4 regions of the Streptomyces sp. NPDC046379 genome follow, and region 1 is predicted to be linked to each of the others. Evidence: riboswitches for the same ligand, from Rfam matches in the RefSeq annotation. Region 1 holds a riboswitch; each other region holds the start of a gene.

Region 1 (3,842 bases):
GCGGTCCAGTACATGGTGGAGAACGGGGGTTCCGAAACGACGTGGCCGTTCACGGCGACCGAGATCCGCAGGTCGTAGCCGCCGGGCTCCTCGTCGCCGTCGTCCAGGTACGGCAGCAGGGGGTGCGTCCGCCGCGGCGGGGCCACGCGCGCCGCGTCCAGCGCGTCCAGCGGGGTGATCCACGCCGACACGGAGGTGGCGAAGGACTTGCCGAGGAACGGGCCGAGGGGGACGTACTCCCAGGCCTGGATGTCCCGTGCGCTCCAGTCGTTGAGGAGGCACAGGCCGAAGACGTGCTCGCGGAAGGCCGACAGCGGCACCGGCGTGCCCATCGGGGAGGGCGTCCCGACGACGAAGCCGACCTCCGCCTCGATGTCCAGCCGGACGGACGGGCCGAACACGGGCGCCGCGTCGGACGGGGCCTTGCGCTGGCCGGCGGGGCGGACGACGTCGGTGCCGGAGACGACGACCGTGCCGGAGCGGCCGTGGTAACCGATCGGCAGATGCTTCCAGTTGGGGGTGAGCGAGTCGGCGGCGTCGGGGCGGAACATCCGGCCGACGTTGCGGGCGTGGTTCTCGGAGGCGTAGAAGTCGACGTAGTCCGCGACCTCGAAGGGCAGATGCAGGGTCACCGAGGACAGGGGGTGCAGCAGGGGGGCGACGGTCTCGCGGTGGGAGGGCACCGTCACCCAGGCGGTCAGCGCGCGCCGCACGTCCGACCAGGCGGTGCGGCCGGCCGCGAGCAGCGGGTTCAGGGTCGGCCGGGCGAGCAGGTCGGCGTACGGGGAACCGAGCGCCAGAGCCGCCGCGCCCGCGTCGAGGACGTGATCGCCGAGGCGGACGCCGACCCGGCGCTCGGCGGACTCGGGGGAGCCCGTGGCGTCGGTGAGCGAGAAGACGCCGTACGGAAGGTTGTGCGGGCCGAAGGGGTCGCCCTCGGGGAGATCGAAGGGGGGCATGGGGTGCTGCCTCACTTTCGTACGCGCGGACCGGGTAGTCGCCGCACACGTTACGGCCGGGGCGGCCCTCTTGGGCAGCGTCCCCCGCGGGCCCGTTCCGCCGTGTCGTGAAGGCACCCGGAACCAGGGCCGGTTGACGTCGGAGACGGTGAACGGGGTGGTGAACGGACCCGGCCGGATGTCCGTATTCTCTGATCATGGCCGCACCCCTCGCGCGCACCACCGCACCCGCCGCGCACTCCGCCCCCGCGCCGCACACCGCCCCCTCGGCGGACCCCGGCGCGTACTCGCTCATCGCCACCGATCTGGACGGCACGCTGCTGCGCGGCGACGACACGGTCTCCGACCGGACCCTCGCCGCCCTCGGGCGGGCCGTGGGGGCAGGCGCCCGCCACCTCGTGGTGACCGGCCGCCCGGCGCCCCGGGTGCGCCCGCTGCTGGAGCGACTCGGGAACAGGGGGATCGCGGTGTGCGGGCAGGGCGCGCAGGTGTACGACGCCGGGGCGGACCGCCTGCTGTGGTCGGTCACCCTGGACCGGGAACTGGCGGAGACCGCGCTCGGCAAGATCGAGGCCGAGCTGGGGGAGGTGTACGCCGCCGTCGACCAGGACGGCGTGGACGGGCTGACCCTCATCGAGCCGGGTTACCGGATGCCGCACCCCACGCTGCCCGCCGTACGGGTCGGCCGGCGCGCCGACCTGTGGAGCGAGCCGATCAGCAAGGTGCTGCTGCGCCACCCCGGCCTGACGGACGACGAGCTGGCGACGGTGGCCAGGGCGGCGGTCGGCTCGCTCGCGACCGTCACCATGTCCGGGCCGGGAACGGTGGAGATGCAGCCGTGCGGCGTGACCAAGGCGACCGGCCTGGCGATCGCGGCCCAGCACCTCGACGCACGCCCCGCGCAGACCATCGCCTTCGGGGACATGCCCAACGACATCCCCATGTTCGACTGGGCCGCGCACGGCGTCGCCATGGCCAACGCCCACCCCGAGCTGAAGGCGGTCGCCGACGAGGTCACCACGTCGAACGAGGACGACGGCGTGGCCGTCGTCCTCGAACGTCTGTGGGCGGGGACCCCGTGAGGGGACGGGGCGCGGGCCCTGAGAGGGGGGCGGGCTCAGTAGGCGCCGAACACGTTGTCGATCGAGCCGTAGCGGTCGGCCGCGTAGTTGCAGGCGGCGGTGATGTTGGAGACCGGGTTGTACGGGTCGTAGGCGGTGCCGGGCACGTGGTAGGCGGCGAAGGTCGGGTCGATCACTTGGAGCAGGCCCTTGGAGGGCGTGCCCTTGGCGGCGTTGGAGTCCCAGTTGTTGATCGCCCACGGGTTGCCGGACGACTCGCGCATGACATTGCGGTGGATGCCGTTGTAGGTGCCGGGAATGCCGTGCTGGGCCATGATCGCGAGCGACTGGCGGATCCAGCCGTCGAGGTTGTTGGTGTACGCGGCGGTGGCGGCGGTCGTCGCGGCCGGGGCGGCCGCCGGGGCCGCCGAGGCGCCGCTCGCGCCGACGAGCGGCAGGGCGAGCACGGCCGCGCCGGTGCCGGCGACGGCGAGCTTGCGGGCGAGGCGGCGGGCGGTGCGGGCGGTCAGGGCACGGCTGTGCTGACGGCTTGCGGGCATGTCGAAATGTCCTCTCCGTCGCCTGCGAGGTGAGCTGTCGGGTTCGGGCTGGGAGGTGCCCGGCCGCGCGCCGGAACGCGCGGCTTCACCCCGAGCCGGTCCGGCGTCGTGCCGGCCCGGCGACTTACCTGGGTCCCCCGCTCCTGCCGTGCGAGTGGTCGTTGGTGGTGTGCGGGCGGTGGCAGGACTCGGCGTCCGCCCGACAGGCCGGGAACGTATGCGAGGGAACATGTCGGGAACAAGCGGCGGAGTCACACCACGGGCGATTTGATCTCTGTCCGGCGGGTTTGGCGCACTTGATCCTTTGTCGCCAGGGAGGTCAACTGGCCTGCGGTTCAAGGGGTGTCGCGTGTTGCGCAGGTGAATTCCGCGGGTACGGGGACGTGAGTGACCTCACGGTCGCGTGCAAGTCAGGCAAAACGGGCAAATGCGGCTAAGGGGTTATCAAATCGTCGCGGCGGGAGTGGGCTTGCCGGAGTGGGCGGGGGCGGGTGTCGCGGCGATTCAGGGAGAGTGCAAAACCGGACGAAACGGTGCGAAATAATCCCCGCTGGGTGGTCAGAAACCCGCCAGTCATGATCCGATACCGGCCGAGCCGTAACGCCGGGCGCTGGCGGTGATCGAAACGTGACCGGATACGCTGACTTGAGTGAAGGCAGCGACGTATCGACAAACCGTGTAATCCCCAGTAGACACCAGCAGACAGGAGACCCCTCGTGACCGTCGTCGGGCCGTTCGGGCTGAGCGTGCGGGACCAGGCTCTGGAAGCCGATGTCCACGCCGGATTGACGGCTGTCGAGGAGGGACTGCTCGAGGCCACCAAGAGCGAGGTCCCCTTCATCACCGATGCCGCGCAGCACCTGGTGCGGGCCGGCGGGAAGCGGTTCCGTCCGCTGCTGGTGATGCTCGCCGCGCAGTTCGGCGACCCCTACGCGCCCGGCGTGGTGCCCTCCGCAGTGGTCGTGGAGCTGACGCACCTCGCGACGCTGTACCACGACGACGTGATGGACGAGGCGGACGTGCGGCGCGGGGTGCCCAGCGCGAACACCCGTTTCGGCAACTCGGTCGCGGTGCTCACCGGCGACTTCCTCTTCGCGCGCGCGTCGCACATCCTGGCCGACCTCGGACCGGAGGCGGTGCGAGTCCAGGCGGAGGCGTTCGAGCGGCTGGTCACGGGGCAGATCCTGGAGACGGCCGGACCGTCGGACGGCCGCGACCCGGTCGAGCACTACCTGGACGTGCTGTCCGGCAAGACGGGCTCC
Region 2 (3,842 bases), on a different contig from region 1:
TAGGGCGGAGCAGGTCACGGCGGGGTCACGTTGTACGGAAGTGGCAGGAGGGGGGCCGTCGCTGTCGGTATGCGATCGGGATCCGGTTACGGAACCGTCTGTTTCGGCACGCAGCGCGACCGGGAGAGGCCCGTGCGGTCGCCGGGCCGGTGCGGGCCACGCGCCCGCGGCTCACTAGGCTCCGGCCCCATGGACGTACTCATCAACGTTTTCGTCGGCCTGCACATCATCGGCATCGCCTCCCTCCTCGGCGGCTTCCTCACCCAGATGAAGGCGGTGGGCGAGGGCACCGCGCGATTCGTCCCCGCGATGCTGCACGGCGCCCTGACCATGCTGGTCACCGGCGTCATCCTGGTCGGCCTCAACCAGGCCGACGACAACACCGTCAACAACGTCAAGATCGGCGTGAAGCTCGCCGTGCTGATCGTCATCCTCGGCCTCGTCTACGTGAAGCGCGACGAGGAGAAGGTCGACAAGGGCCTGTTCGGACTGGTGGGCCTGCTCACCGTGGCGAACATCTTCATCGCCGTCCTCTGGACCTGAAAGCCGGCCCCGGAGAGGCAGGAGAGCACCGGCGTCAGGCGGGCCGCACCACGCTGTGGATCGACGACTCGCCGTCGTAGTACACCGACTCCTCCCGGACATAGGCGCCGGGCTTCGGGGCGTGGATCATCATGCCGTCGCCGATGTAGAGGCCGACGTGCGTGACGTCGTCGTAGAAGAAGACCAGGTCGCCCGGCCGCGCGCTGGACAGCGGCACCGTCGTCCCCGCGTTGACCTGGTCGTACGTGGTGCGCGGCAGGGTGACCCCGGCGGCCTTCCACGCGGCCTGGGTCAGGCCCGAGCAGTCGTAGGAGCCGGGGCCGGTGGCGCCCCAGACGTACGGCTTGCCGATCTGGGCGCGGGCGAAGGCGAGCGCCCTGTCCGCCTTGGCGGCGTACGTCGAGTCGGCCGGCGGCGGCGCGGGCGCCTCGCCCGACCCGGTGTCCGTGGAGCCGTCGGCCGACTCCTGCTCGGCCGCGGCCGCCGCCTCCGCCTCCTGGCGGCGCTGCTCCTCGGCCCGAGCCTCCGCGGCGGCCTGCTGCCGGGCCAGCTCCGCCGCCTTGCGCTCGGCCTCCTCCTGCTTGCGCTTCTCGATCGCCGCCAGCCGCGCCTTCTCCTCGGCGGTCAGCTCGGAGAGCAGCTCCCGCGCGTCGGACAGCTTCTTCTGGACGGTCGCCTTGGCCGTCCTCAGCTCGGTCTGCGACTCGGTGAGCGTCCGGAGGCTCTCGGTGGCCTCCTGGCGCTTGCGCATCGTCCGGGACTGCTCGGTGAAGTAGTCGTCGACGGCGTCCTTCTGCCGGCTGGTCAGCCGGTTCATCAGCTGGGTCCGGTCGAAGTAGTCCTGTGGCGAGTCCGCGAGCAGGAAGGTCGCGGTGGACGGCGCGGCGGCACCGGTGCGGTACTGGGCGGCGGCGTACGCGCCCAGCTCCTCGCGCGCCTCGTTGAGCTGCTGCGTGCGCCGGGCGACGTCGTCCAGCAGCGTGTCGACCTGCTTGCGCTGCTTGGCCGTCCGCTCCTTGGCCGCGTTGTACTTCTCGGTCGCCGACTCGGCCTGGCGGTACAGCGCGTCGACCTTCTTCTCGACCTCTTCGAGGCTCGGCCGGTCGCCGGCCGGGGTTGCCTGGGCGGTCTGGGAGAGCAGCGCCACGGAGGTGAGGGCGGCCGTGGCCAGGGCGGGGGTACGTATGCCGGCCAGCGGGCCGACCGGGCGCGACTTGCGGTGCGACGCCAAGGGAGGCGACTCCTTCCATGGGCCGCCTACCGGGTTAGCTGTCGGGTTCGGGCGGTGTCGCTCGGAAGGTTTGCCCTACGGCCCGCCTCCCGTGCGGGAGTCGTGCCGATTCACCCCAGAGTTCGGTTGGGTCCCCGGCTCCGGTCGGCCACGCGGGCACACCGGACTCGGCGGAGGCCACGCGGCCCGGCGACGTTCGCCGGTGGGGGTCGTGCGGCCTGCCCGGCACCGTAGCCAACTCGTGTGCCGCCTGTGAAGGTTCGTGGGTGATATGCCCGATACATTTTCGTGACCTTGCGGCGGGGGGTCGCGGTTCGTGTCGGGGGGTGTTCGATGCGTGCTCGGGGAAGGGCTCGGGGCAGTGTCCGGGTGGGTGGTGCGCCGGGCGTGTGCGCAGCTCGAGGCGAGCGCACGGGGTGAGGCGGCGGGCGCCGCGAGAGGGTGCGCGGTTGTGATTCCGGACACCCGCGGCGGGGCGGGGGCCCGCCGGGGCCGGGGATGTTCCCGGGACGGCCACGGGTTGTCAGTGCCGCCCCCTAGACTCGGAGAGCGATGAGCAGCCTCTTTGACGACAGCTTCCTGGCGGACCTCCAGGCCCCTCGGGCCCACGGGGAACACCCGCCGCCGCCCGAGGACGATCACGTTCCGGAGCCGATTCCGGACGATCTGTTCGGCGGGAAGTTCGACGTGCCGCCGGACCGGGAGGCGTACTACCGCGACGGCGCCCCGCGCCCCGCCCTGGACGCCGCCGCGCTCCTGGAAGGGCTGAACGACAACCAGCGCGCCGCCGTCGTCCACTCCGGCACGCCCCTGCTCATCGTGGCCGGCGCGGGCTCCGGCAAAACCCGCGTGCTCACCCACCGCATCGCCCACCTGCTCGCCGAGCGGGGCGTCCACCCCGGCCAGATCCTCGCCATCACCTTCACCAACAAGGCCGCCGGCGAGATGAAGGAGCGCGTAGAGCAGCTCGTCGGCCCGCGTGCGAACGCCATGTGGGTGATGACGTTCCACAGCGCCTGCGTGCGCATCCTGCGCCGCGAGTCCAAGCGGCTCGGCTTCACCTCGTCGTTCTCGATCTACGACGCCGCCGACTCCAAGCGCCTGATGGCCCTGGTCTGCCGTGATCTCGATCTCGACCCCAAGAAGTTCCCGCCCAAGTCCTTCAGCGCCAAGATCAGCAACCTCAAGAACGAGCTGATCGACGAGGAGGACTTCGCCGCCCAGGCCACCGACGGGTTCGAGAAGACCCTCGCCCAGGCCTACGCCCTCTACCAGTCGCGGCTGCGCGAGGCGAACGCCCTCGACTTCGACGACCTGATCATGACGACGGTCAACCTGCTGCGCGCCTTCCCGGACGTCGCCGAGCACTACCGCCGCCGCTTCCGGCACGTCCTCGTCGACGAGTACCAGGACACCAACCACGCCCAGTACGCCCTCGTCCGGGAGCTGGTCGGCACCTCCGAGCACCCGGTGGACGTCCCGCCCGGCGCGGACGACGTGCCCCCCGCCGAACTGTGCGTCGTCGGCGACGCCGACCAGTCGATCTACGCCTTCCGCGGCGCGACGATCCGCAACATCCTCCAGTTCGAGGAGGACTACCCGAACGCGACGACGATCCTGCTGGAGCAGAACTACCGCTCCACCCAGACGATCCTCTCCGCCGCCAACGCGGTCATCGAGCGCAACGAGTCCCGCCGCCCCAAGAACCTGTGGACCAATGCGGGCGCGGGCGCGCGCATCACCGGCTACGTCGCCGACACCGAGCACGACGAGGCCCAGTTCGTCGCCGACGAGATAGACCGCCTCACCGACGCCGGCGAGGCCAGGGCGGGCGACGTCGCCGTCTTCTACCGGACCAACGCCCAGTCCCGTGTCTTCGAAGAGGTGTTCATCCGCGTCGGCCTGCCCTACAAGGTCGTCGGCGGCGTCCGCTTCTACGAGCGCAAGGAGGTCCGGGACGTCCTGGCCTACCTGCGCGTCCTCGCCAACCCCGAGGACTCGGTGCCGCTGCGCCGTATCCTCAACGTCCCCAAGCGCGGCATCGGCGAGCGCGCCGAGGCGATGATCG
Region 3 (3,842 bases), on a different contig from region 1:
CCCTCGGCCTCATCGCCGACGCGCTGCGGGCGCCCGCGTTCGCCGACAGCGAGGTCGAGCGCCTGGTGCGCAACCGCCTCGACGAGATCCCGCACGAGCTGGCCAACCCCTCCCGCCGCGCCGCCAAGGAACTGTCCAAGGAGCTGTTCCCGGCCACCTCACGCATGTCGCGCCCCCGTCAGGGCACCGAGGAGACGGTCTCCGGCATCGACGCGGCGGCCGTGCGCGCCTTCTACGAGAAGCACGTCCGCCCCGCGACCGCCACCGCCGTGGTCGTCGGCGACCTCACCGGCGTCGACCTGGACGGGCTGCTCGGCGACACCCTCGGCGCCTGGACCGGCTCCATGGCGCAGCCCCGCCCGGTGCCGCCGGTCACCGCCGACGACACCGGCCGCGTCGTGATCGTGGACCGGCCCGGCGCCGTCCAGACGCAGCTGCTGATCGGCCGGATCGGCGCCGACCGGCACGACCGCGTGTGGCCCGCGCAGGTGCTCGGCACCTACTGCCTGGGCGGCACCCTCACCTCCCGTCTGGACCGCGTCCTGCGCGAGGAGAAGGGCTACACCTACGGGGTGCGCGCCTTCGGCCAGGTGCTGCGCTCGGCGCCCGACGGCTCGGGCGCCGCGATGCTCGCCATCAGCGGCTCCGTGGACACGCCCAACACCGGCCCGGCGCTCGAGGACCTGTGGAAGGTGCTGCGCACGCTCGCCGCGGAGGGCCTGACCGACGCCGAGCGGGACGTCGCCGTGCAGAACCTCGTCGGCGTCGCGCCGCTGAAGTACGAGACGGCGGCGGCCGTGGCGAGCACCCTCGCCGACCAGGTCGAGCAGCACCTCCCGGACGACTACCAGGCCACCCTCTACCGGCAGTTGGCCGCGACCGGCACCGTCGAGGCCACCGCGGCGGTGGTCAACGCCTTCCCGGTGGACCGGCTGGTGACGATCCTGGTCGGCGACGCCGCGCAGATCAAGGCGCCCGTCGAGGCCCTCGGCATCGGTCCGGTCACCGTCGTGTCGGCCGAGTAACCGCGCCGGGCGGACGCGACGACCGCGCCGGGCGGCTTGCGCGGTACGACCGCGCGTGCGGCCCGCCCGACGGCACGCAAGCGCGTGACGGCCCTGGTGACCCGGGACGCCCCGAGTGTCACCAGGGCCGACGTATGCCCGAATTGATCCAGGAGATGCCGCTCTGCCCTGTGGGATGCGCTACAAACCCCCGGCTGCGTTTGAGAATTGAAGACAGCCGCGCTTAGCGTCTTGCGGGCTGTCCGTCAGGCAGTGCGCCGCACCCGCGGCACCGGACAGTCATCGCCGAGTCCCCGTACGGCGCGAGCCAGGGGAGCCGGGGACCCAACCACCAAGTCCCTGGGGTGAATCGGACGCCCGCGCGCACGGCGAGGGAGTCCGTAGGAGACCTTCCTGCTCCGAACCCGTCAGCTAACCCGGTAGGCGAGAGGGAAGGAAAGGACAAGCCACTCCATGGCGTTCACCTGCGCCACCGGGAAGCACCGTCGTCCCGGCCGTATGCAGCGCACCACCGCCCGTATGGCCGGCGCCGCCGCCCTCACCACCAGCGGCGTCATGGGCATCCTCGCGGCCCCCGCGGGCGCCGCCGAACCCGCCGCCGGGCAGACCGGCCTGCTGCCGGTCGTCACCATCGGCGACTCGGTCGCCGAGCAGATCGACGCCCAGGCCGCCGCGCAGCACCAGGCCGCCGAGCGCGCCGCCGCCGAGGCGAAGGCGGAGGCCGCCGCGAAGAAGCGGGCCGAGGCCCGGGCCGAGCAGGCCCGCGCGGAGAGGGCCCGAGCGGCCCGCGAGGCCGAGCGGCTGCGCCTCAACACCTACGTGGCGCCGATCGCCGGCTCCTACGTCTCCACCGCCTACCGGGCGGGCGGCGCGGTGTGGTCCTCCGGCAGCCACACGGGCATCGACTTCCACGCCGCGAGCGGCACGCCCGTCCGCGCGGTCGGCTCCGGCACCGTCGTGGAGGCCGGCTGGGGAGGTGCGTACGGCAACCAGGTGGTCCTCCGGATGAACGACGGCACCTACACCCAGTACGGCCACCTGTCCTCCGTCGCCGTGTCCGTGGGCCAGAGCGTCACACCGGGGCAGCAGATCGGCCTGTCCGGTGCCACCGGCAACGTCACCGGAGCGCACCTGCACTTCGAGGCCCGCACGAGCGCGCAGTACGGCTCGGACATCGACCCGCTGGCGTACCTCCGCGCGCACGGCGTGAGCCTCTGACGGCGCCCCAACCCGAAACACCCGCGGCCCCGGCTCCCCGAGCCGGGGCTTTCGGTCTTTTCGGACGTGCGTTGTCCAAAAAATATCCCTGGATTCCGGCCTGCCATCGGAAATTCCGGCCCGCTGCCATAGAGTCACTGAACACACGTCAATCGTCGACGTTTCACGGGGATTAAGGCGGAGGTCGGTCATGCGTATTCCGGCGCACTCGGTATGCACGGCGATCCGGGACGACATCGTCGCCGGTGTCTACGAGCGCGGCAGCCGGCTCACCGAGGAACTCCTCGCCCGCCGCTACGGCGTCTCCCGCGTCCCCGTCCGCGAGGCCCTGCGCACGCTGGAGGCCGAGGGCTTCGTGGTGACCCGGCGGCACGCGGGCGCGTGCGTCGCGGAACCCACCGAGCAGGAGGCCGCCGACCTGCTGGAGATGCGCATGCTGCTGGAGCCGCTGGGCGCCTCCCGCGCCGCCCAGCGCCGCACCGAGGCCCATCTGAAGGTGCTGCGCGGGCTGGTCCGGCTGGGCCAGGAACGGGCCCGGCGCGGCAGCAGCGAGGATCTGCGCTCCCTGGGCGGCTGGTTCCACGAGACGCTCGCCCAGGCCTCCGGCAGCCCCGCCCTGACCTCCATGCTGACCCAGCTGCGGCACAAGATCGCCTGGATGTACGCGGTGGACGCGCCCGCCAGCCCGTTGGAGTCCTGGACGGAGCACGGGGCGATCGTGGACGCCGTGGCGCGCGGCGACAGCGAGCGCGCGCGGGCGCTCACGGCGCTGCACACCGAGCGCGCGACCGGTGCGCACCGGCTGCGCTTCTCGGGCGGCGCCGACCGCGCGGAGCGTGTGAGGACTTCGCAACATCCCGTAAACGTGACGGGCCTCCGATATTAACAAGAGGGCCGTATACAAAGAGAAGCAATTCGGCGGAGGCGTATTTCCGCTGCCCTTTCCGGGTGCGTCGAATTCTTCCCGCACGCCCGTCGCGGAGAGTGGAAGTCGCGCCGGGCGGAGAGAAAGTCGCGCCGGGCGCAGAGCAGAAACCGCGCCACCCGGAACGGGCGACGCGGTTCATGGCATTGCCCCCGAGGGATTCCCGAGGTATCACCGAGGGCTCAGACCGTCTCGGGCAGTTCCTCGAGTCCCTCCGCGACCAGCTTGGCCAGCCGGTCCAGGGCGGCGTCCGCGCCCTCGGCGTCCGAAGCCAGCACGATCTCCTCGCCGCCCCGTGCGCCCAGACCGAGAACGGCCAGCATGGAGGCCGCGTTGACGGGGTTGCCGTCCGCCTTGGCGACCGTCACCGGGACGCCTGCGGCCATGGCGGCTCGGACGAAGATGGAGGCGGGGCGGGCGTGGAGACCCTCGGCCCAGCCGACGTTGACGCGGCGCTCAGCCATGCGATGCTGCCCTTCAGGTGTTCAGGGTTGTCTAGACCAGTTTCCCATACGGTGAGCCCTGCCCGGCGCGCGGCCTGCCGGGTCCGACCCCCGGGCCGGCCCACGGTCTGCCGGCCCCCGGACCGCCGCGCGGCCCGGCAGCCCCAGACTGCCCCGCGCCGCCACCGGGCGCGAGCCGTACCCTGGGGCCCATGCAGAGCCCGTCGGACC
Region 4 (3,842 bases), on a different contig from region 1:
CGGCGCATCACCCGCCGCGCGGGTCACTGCTGTCTCGGGAAAGGTCCCCGCATGCTCTCCGGGAACGGTCGTCACCGTCGCCCCCGCCAGGCCCCGGCACTCGTCGTCGCGGCCGGCGTGACCGGCTCCGCCATCGCCATCCCCCTGCTCGGCGCGACCGGCGCCAGTGCGGCGAGCGGTGCGACGTGGGACAAGGTCGCGGAGTGCGAGAGCGGCGGTTCCTGGAGCGCCGACACCGGCAACGGGTACTACGGCGGCCTGAACCTGTCGCAGGAGGACTGGGAGGCGTACGGCGGTCTCACCTACGCGTCGCGACCGGATCAGGCCAGCCGTTCCCAGCAGATAGCCGTCGCCGAACGGCTGCTCGCGGACCGGGGCGCCGAGGCGTGGGCCAGTTGCGGCATCCTCGTCGGTCTCAACCAGGACGACAGTGAGGCGGGCGTCGACACGGGGGTGGCCGGCGACGCGGCGTCGAGCACGCCGGACGGCGTCCTCAACCCGCCCGGATTGTCCAACTCCTCCGGTTCTTCCGCCTCAGTGGGCGGGAAGTCGGGTGCGAAGTCGAGCACGAGCCCGACCGAATCGGCGGGCGCGGGGAAGTCGGCCGAATCCGACCGATCCGGCGAATCCGATGAATCCCCTGGAACTGAATCGACGGATTCGGGTCGGGCGACGGCGTCCGAGACCGGAACCGGAGCCGGGGCCGGCCGGGAGACGGGCGCACCCTCCGCCTCCGTCTCCACTTCCCCCTCTGCACCCGAATCACCCGACAGGGGCACGGATGTGTCGGAATCTGCAGACTCCGACACTCTTGCCAAAACCCCCGAAAGTGTCGGCTCTTCCAGTCTCATCGACACCGGCATCGCCGACGCGGGCTCGGGAACCGGCCGTCATCGCGGCTCCAGCGCGCAGGAGGACGTCCTCGACGACCGCGAGGCCGGGGCCTCCGGCTCCACGGGGCGGCACGCCTCGCGGGGCGGGTCGGCGGAGCGGGCGGCCGCCGGCGGGTCGTACACGGTGCGCGAGGGCGACAGCCTCTGGGGCATCGCCGACTCTCTTGAGGTCGACGGCGGATGGTCCGCGCTCTACTCGGAGAACAAGGACGCCGTCGGCGCCGACCCGGACCTCATCCTTCCCGGTCAGACCCTGGATGTCGGGGTCGAAACGGTCGAAAAGTAGCGGGAGTTCACGTCACGGTTCGGGCTGATTGTCCGTTTTGGAATCAGTGTGGGATGAGTCTCAGAAGCCCTGATCGTCTTTGAAATTCCGCCGATCGCGTGTCTACGGTCGTGACCGCTCGCCAATGCGGGCCCCGGTAGCCGCAACGCCGAATCCTGCCAGCGGCCGTCCGGGAACAGTCGTCGCGTCAAGCGCCGTAGGCAGGAGCGGGGGACCCAAGGTAGGCGCCGTTCCGGGCAGTTGAGCCCGGGGCGGCTAGGGGTGAAGCCGCGTCCCGTGAGGGACGCGGCCGGGCAACTCAACCGGCCCGAACCCGACAGCTCACCTCGCAGGCGTCGGTGAGGGGATCAACCATGCTGTTTTCCGGCAAGGGCAAGCACCGTCGTCCGACCGCCCTCCAGCGCTCCACTCGCGCCATCGCCATCGCCGGCGTGACCGGCGCCGCCGTCGCCGCTCCGCTGATGGCGTCCGGCACCGCCTCCGCCGCCACCGCCTCCGAGTGGGACGCCGTCGCCCAGTGCGAGTCCGGCGGCAACTGGTCCATCAACACCGGCAACGGCTACTACGGCGGCCTGCAGTTCTCGGCCTCCACCTGGGCCGCCTTCGGTGGCACGCAGTACGCCGCCACCGCCGACCAGGCCACCAAGGAGCAGCAGATCGCCATCGCCGAGAAGGTGCTGGCCGGCCAGGGCAAGGGCGCCTGGCCGCACTGCGGCACCGGCCTGTCGAACTCCGCCTACAACGGCGGCTCGGCCGGCACCTCCGGCGACGCCGGCAGCTCCACCGGTTCGAACGCGACGGGCTCGGCCGACACCGGCTCCTCCGAGGCCACCGCCCCGGCCCGCGAGACGGAGCAGCAGCCGGCCTCCCGTTCCGCCGACCGCCCGGCCGCCAAGAAGACCGTCACCACCCCGACCGGCAAGAAGGTCAAGAAGGGCGACGGCGAGTACAAGGTCGTCGAGGGCGACACCCTCAGCGAGATCGCCGCGGAGCACGACGTCAAGGGCGGCTGGGCGAAGCTGTTCAAGCTGAACAAGGACATCGTCGAGGACGCGGACGTCATCTACCCGGGCCAGCAGCTGCACCTCAAGTGACGGCCGGCGGCGAGGGTCGCGAAGTGACGGCGGGCGCCGAAGGGCTGAAGTGACAGGCGGCGCGGAGCGCACTCACAGCACGCGCCGACCGACGCCGTCATCCTGAAAGCCCCCGGGCCCCCGGGCTGACGGCCACAGGCCCCAGCACCCCGGTCCCCCAGGACCCCCGCCCCCAGACCCCCGTGAGGGTTCCCCCCGTCCCCGCGGGCTCCCCGCCCCGGCGCGTTCTCCCCCGTACGCGCCGGGGCGGGGCTTTTTTCGGCCAGGCGTGCACGCAACCGTGCGCGGGACTTTTTGTTCCGTTCGGAAACAATTTACTCTCGGTTCCGTCCACGGGGTGGTCGACCGGCTGGCCGATCGCCCGGAGCCGGTTAGGCTCGTCTCGCAGAGCCACCGCGGCCCTGCGAAGCCGCGTCACATTGAAGAAGGAGATGCTCGTGCCGTCCATCGACGTCGTCGTAGCCCGGGAAATCCTGGACTCCCGAGGCAACCCCACGGTCGAGGTCGAGGTCGGCCTCGACGACGGCAGCACGGGTCGTGCCGCCGTTCCGTCCGGCGCCTCCACCGGCGCCTTCGAGGCCATCGAGCTCCGCGACGGCGACCCGAACCGCTACCAGGGCAAGGGCGTCGAGAAGGCCGTGCTGGCCGTCATCGAGCAGATCGGCCCCGAGCTGGTCGGCTACGACGCCACCGAGCAGCGCCTGATCGACCAGGCGATGTTCGACCTGGACGCCACCGACAACAAGGGCTCCCTCGGCGCCAACGCCATCCTCGGCGTCTCGCTCGCCGTCGCGCACGCCGCCTCCGAGGCCAGCGACCTGCCGCTGTTCCGCTACCTGGGCGGCCCGAACGCGCACCTGCTGCCCGTTCCGATGATGAACATCCTGAACGGCGGCTCGCACGCCGACTCCAACGTGGACATCCAGGAGTTCATGATCGCCCCGATCGGCGCGGAGTCCTTCTCCGAGGCGCTGCGCTGGGGCACCGAGGTCTACCACACCCTCAAGAAGGTGCTGAAGGGCAAGGGCCTGGCCACCGGCCTCGGCGACGAGGGCGGCTTCGCCCCGAACCTCGGCTCCAACCGCGAGGCCCTCGACCTCATCCTCGAGGCCATCAAGGAAGCCGGCTACACCCCCGGCGAGCAGATCGCCCTGGCGCTCGACGTCGCCGCGTCCGAGTTCTACAAGGACGGCACGTACACCTTCGAGGGCAAGGCGCGCTCCGCCGCCGAGATGACCGAGTACTACGCCGAGCTGGTCGAGGCGTACCCGCTGGTCTCCATCGAGGACCCGCTGTTCGAGGACGACTGGGAGGGCTGGAAGACCATCACCGAGAAGCTCGGTGACAAGGTCCAGCTCGTCGGCGACGACCTGTTCGTCACCAACCCGGAGCGTCTGGCCCGCGGCATCGAGGAGGGCGCCGCCAACGCCCTGCTGGTGAAGGTCAACCAGATCGGCTCGCTGACCGAGACCCTGGACGCCGTCGAGCTGGCCCAGCGCAACGGCTTCAAGTGCATGATGTCCCACCGCTCCGGCGAGACCGAGGACGTCACCATCGCCGACCTCGCCG

The links. Region 1 has a riboswitch for cyclic di-AMP ahead of ACZ6KF_RS31385 (transglycosylase SLT domain-containing protein). Riboswitches for the same ligand answer to the same signal wherever they lie in the genome.
Region 2: another riboswitch for cyclic di-AMP. It lies ahead of ACZ6KF_RS07745 (C40 family peptidase); the one in region 1 lies ahead of ACZ6KF_RS31385 (transglycosylase SLT domain-containing protein).
Region 3: another riboswitch for cyclic di-AMP. It lies ahead of ACZ6KF_RS04465 (M23 family metallopeptidase); the one in region 1 lies ahead of ACZ6KF_RS31385 (transglycosylase SLT domain-containing protein).
Region 4: another riboswitch for cyclic di-AMP. It lies ahead of ACZ6KF_RS25345 (transglycosylase family protein); the one in region 1 lies ahead of ACZ6KF_RS31385 (transglycosylase SLT domain-containing protein).

The regions. Positions count from the first base shown of each region.
Region 1 is NZ_JBVJFP010000026.1:49,779-53,620, forward strand. Features, by position in the region: gene fahA (fumarylacetoacetase) at 1-959, opposite strand, end outside; gene ACZ6KF_RS31380 (HAD family hydrolase) at 1,157-2,041, shown strand; gene ACZ6KF_RS31385 (transglycosylase SLT domain-containing protein) at 2,077-2,580, opposite strand; cyclic di-AMP (ydaO/yuaA leader) riboswitch at 2,585-2,751, opposite strand; gene ACZ6KF_RS31390 (polyprenyl synthetase family protein) at 3,297-3,842, shown strand, end outside.
Region 2 is NZ_JBVJFP010000003.1:177,649-181,490, forward strand. Features, by position in the region: gene ACZ6KF_RS07740 (hypothetical protein) at 190-543, shown strand; gene ACZ6KF_RS07745 (C40 family peptidase) at 578-1,774, opposite strand; cyclic di-AMP (ydaO/yuaA leader) riboswitch at 1,782-1,957, opposite strand; gene pcrA (DNA helicase PcrA) at 2,327-3,842, shown strand, end outside.
Region 3 is NZ_JBVJFP010000002.1:103,031-106,872, forward strand. Features, by position in the region: gene ACZ6KF_RS04460 (M16 family metallopeptidase) at 1-1,025, shown strand, start outside; cyclic di-AMP (ydaO/yuaA leader) riboswitch at 1,299-1,466, shown strand; gene ACZ6KF_RS04465 (M23 family metallopeptidase) at 1,479-2,243, shown strand; gene ACZ6KF_RS04470 (GntR family transcriptional regulator) at 2,434-3,129, shown strand; gene ACZ6KF_RS04475 (HPr family phosphocarrier protein) at 3,351-3,632, opposite strand; gene ACZ6KF_RS04480 (bifunctional acetate--CoA ligase family protein/GNAT family N-acetyltransferase) at 3,824-3,842, shown strand, end outside.
Region 4 is NZ_JBVJFP010000015.1:141,337-145,178, forward strand. Features, by position in the region: gene ACZ6KF_RS25340 (transglycosylase family protein) at 52-1,179, shown strand; cyclic di-AMP (ydaO/yuaA leader) riboswitch at 1,362-1,529, shown strand; gene ACZ6KF_RS25345 (transglycosylase family protein) at 1,533-2,273, shown strand; gene eno (phosphopyruvate hydratase) at 2,711-3,842, shown strand, end outside.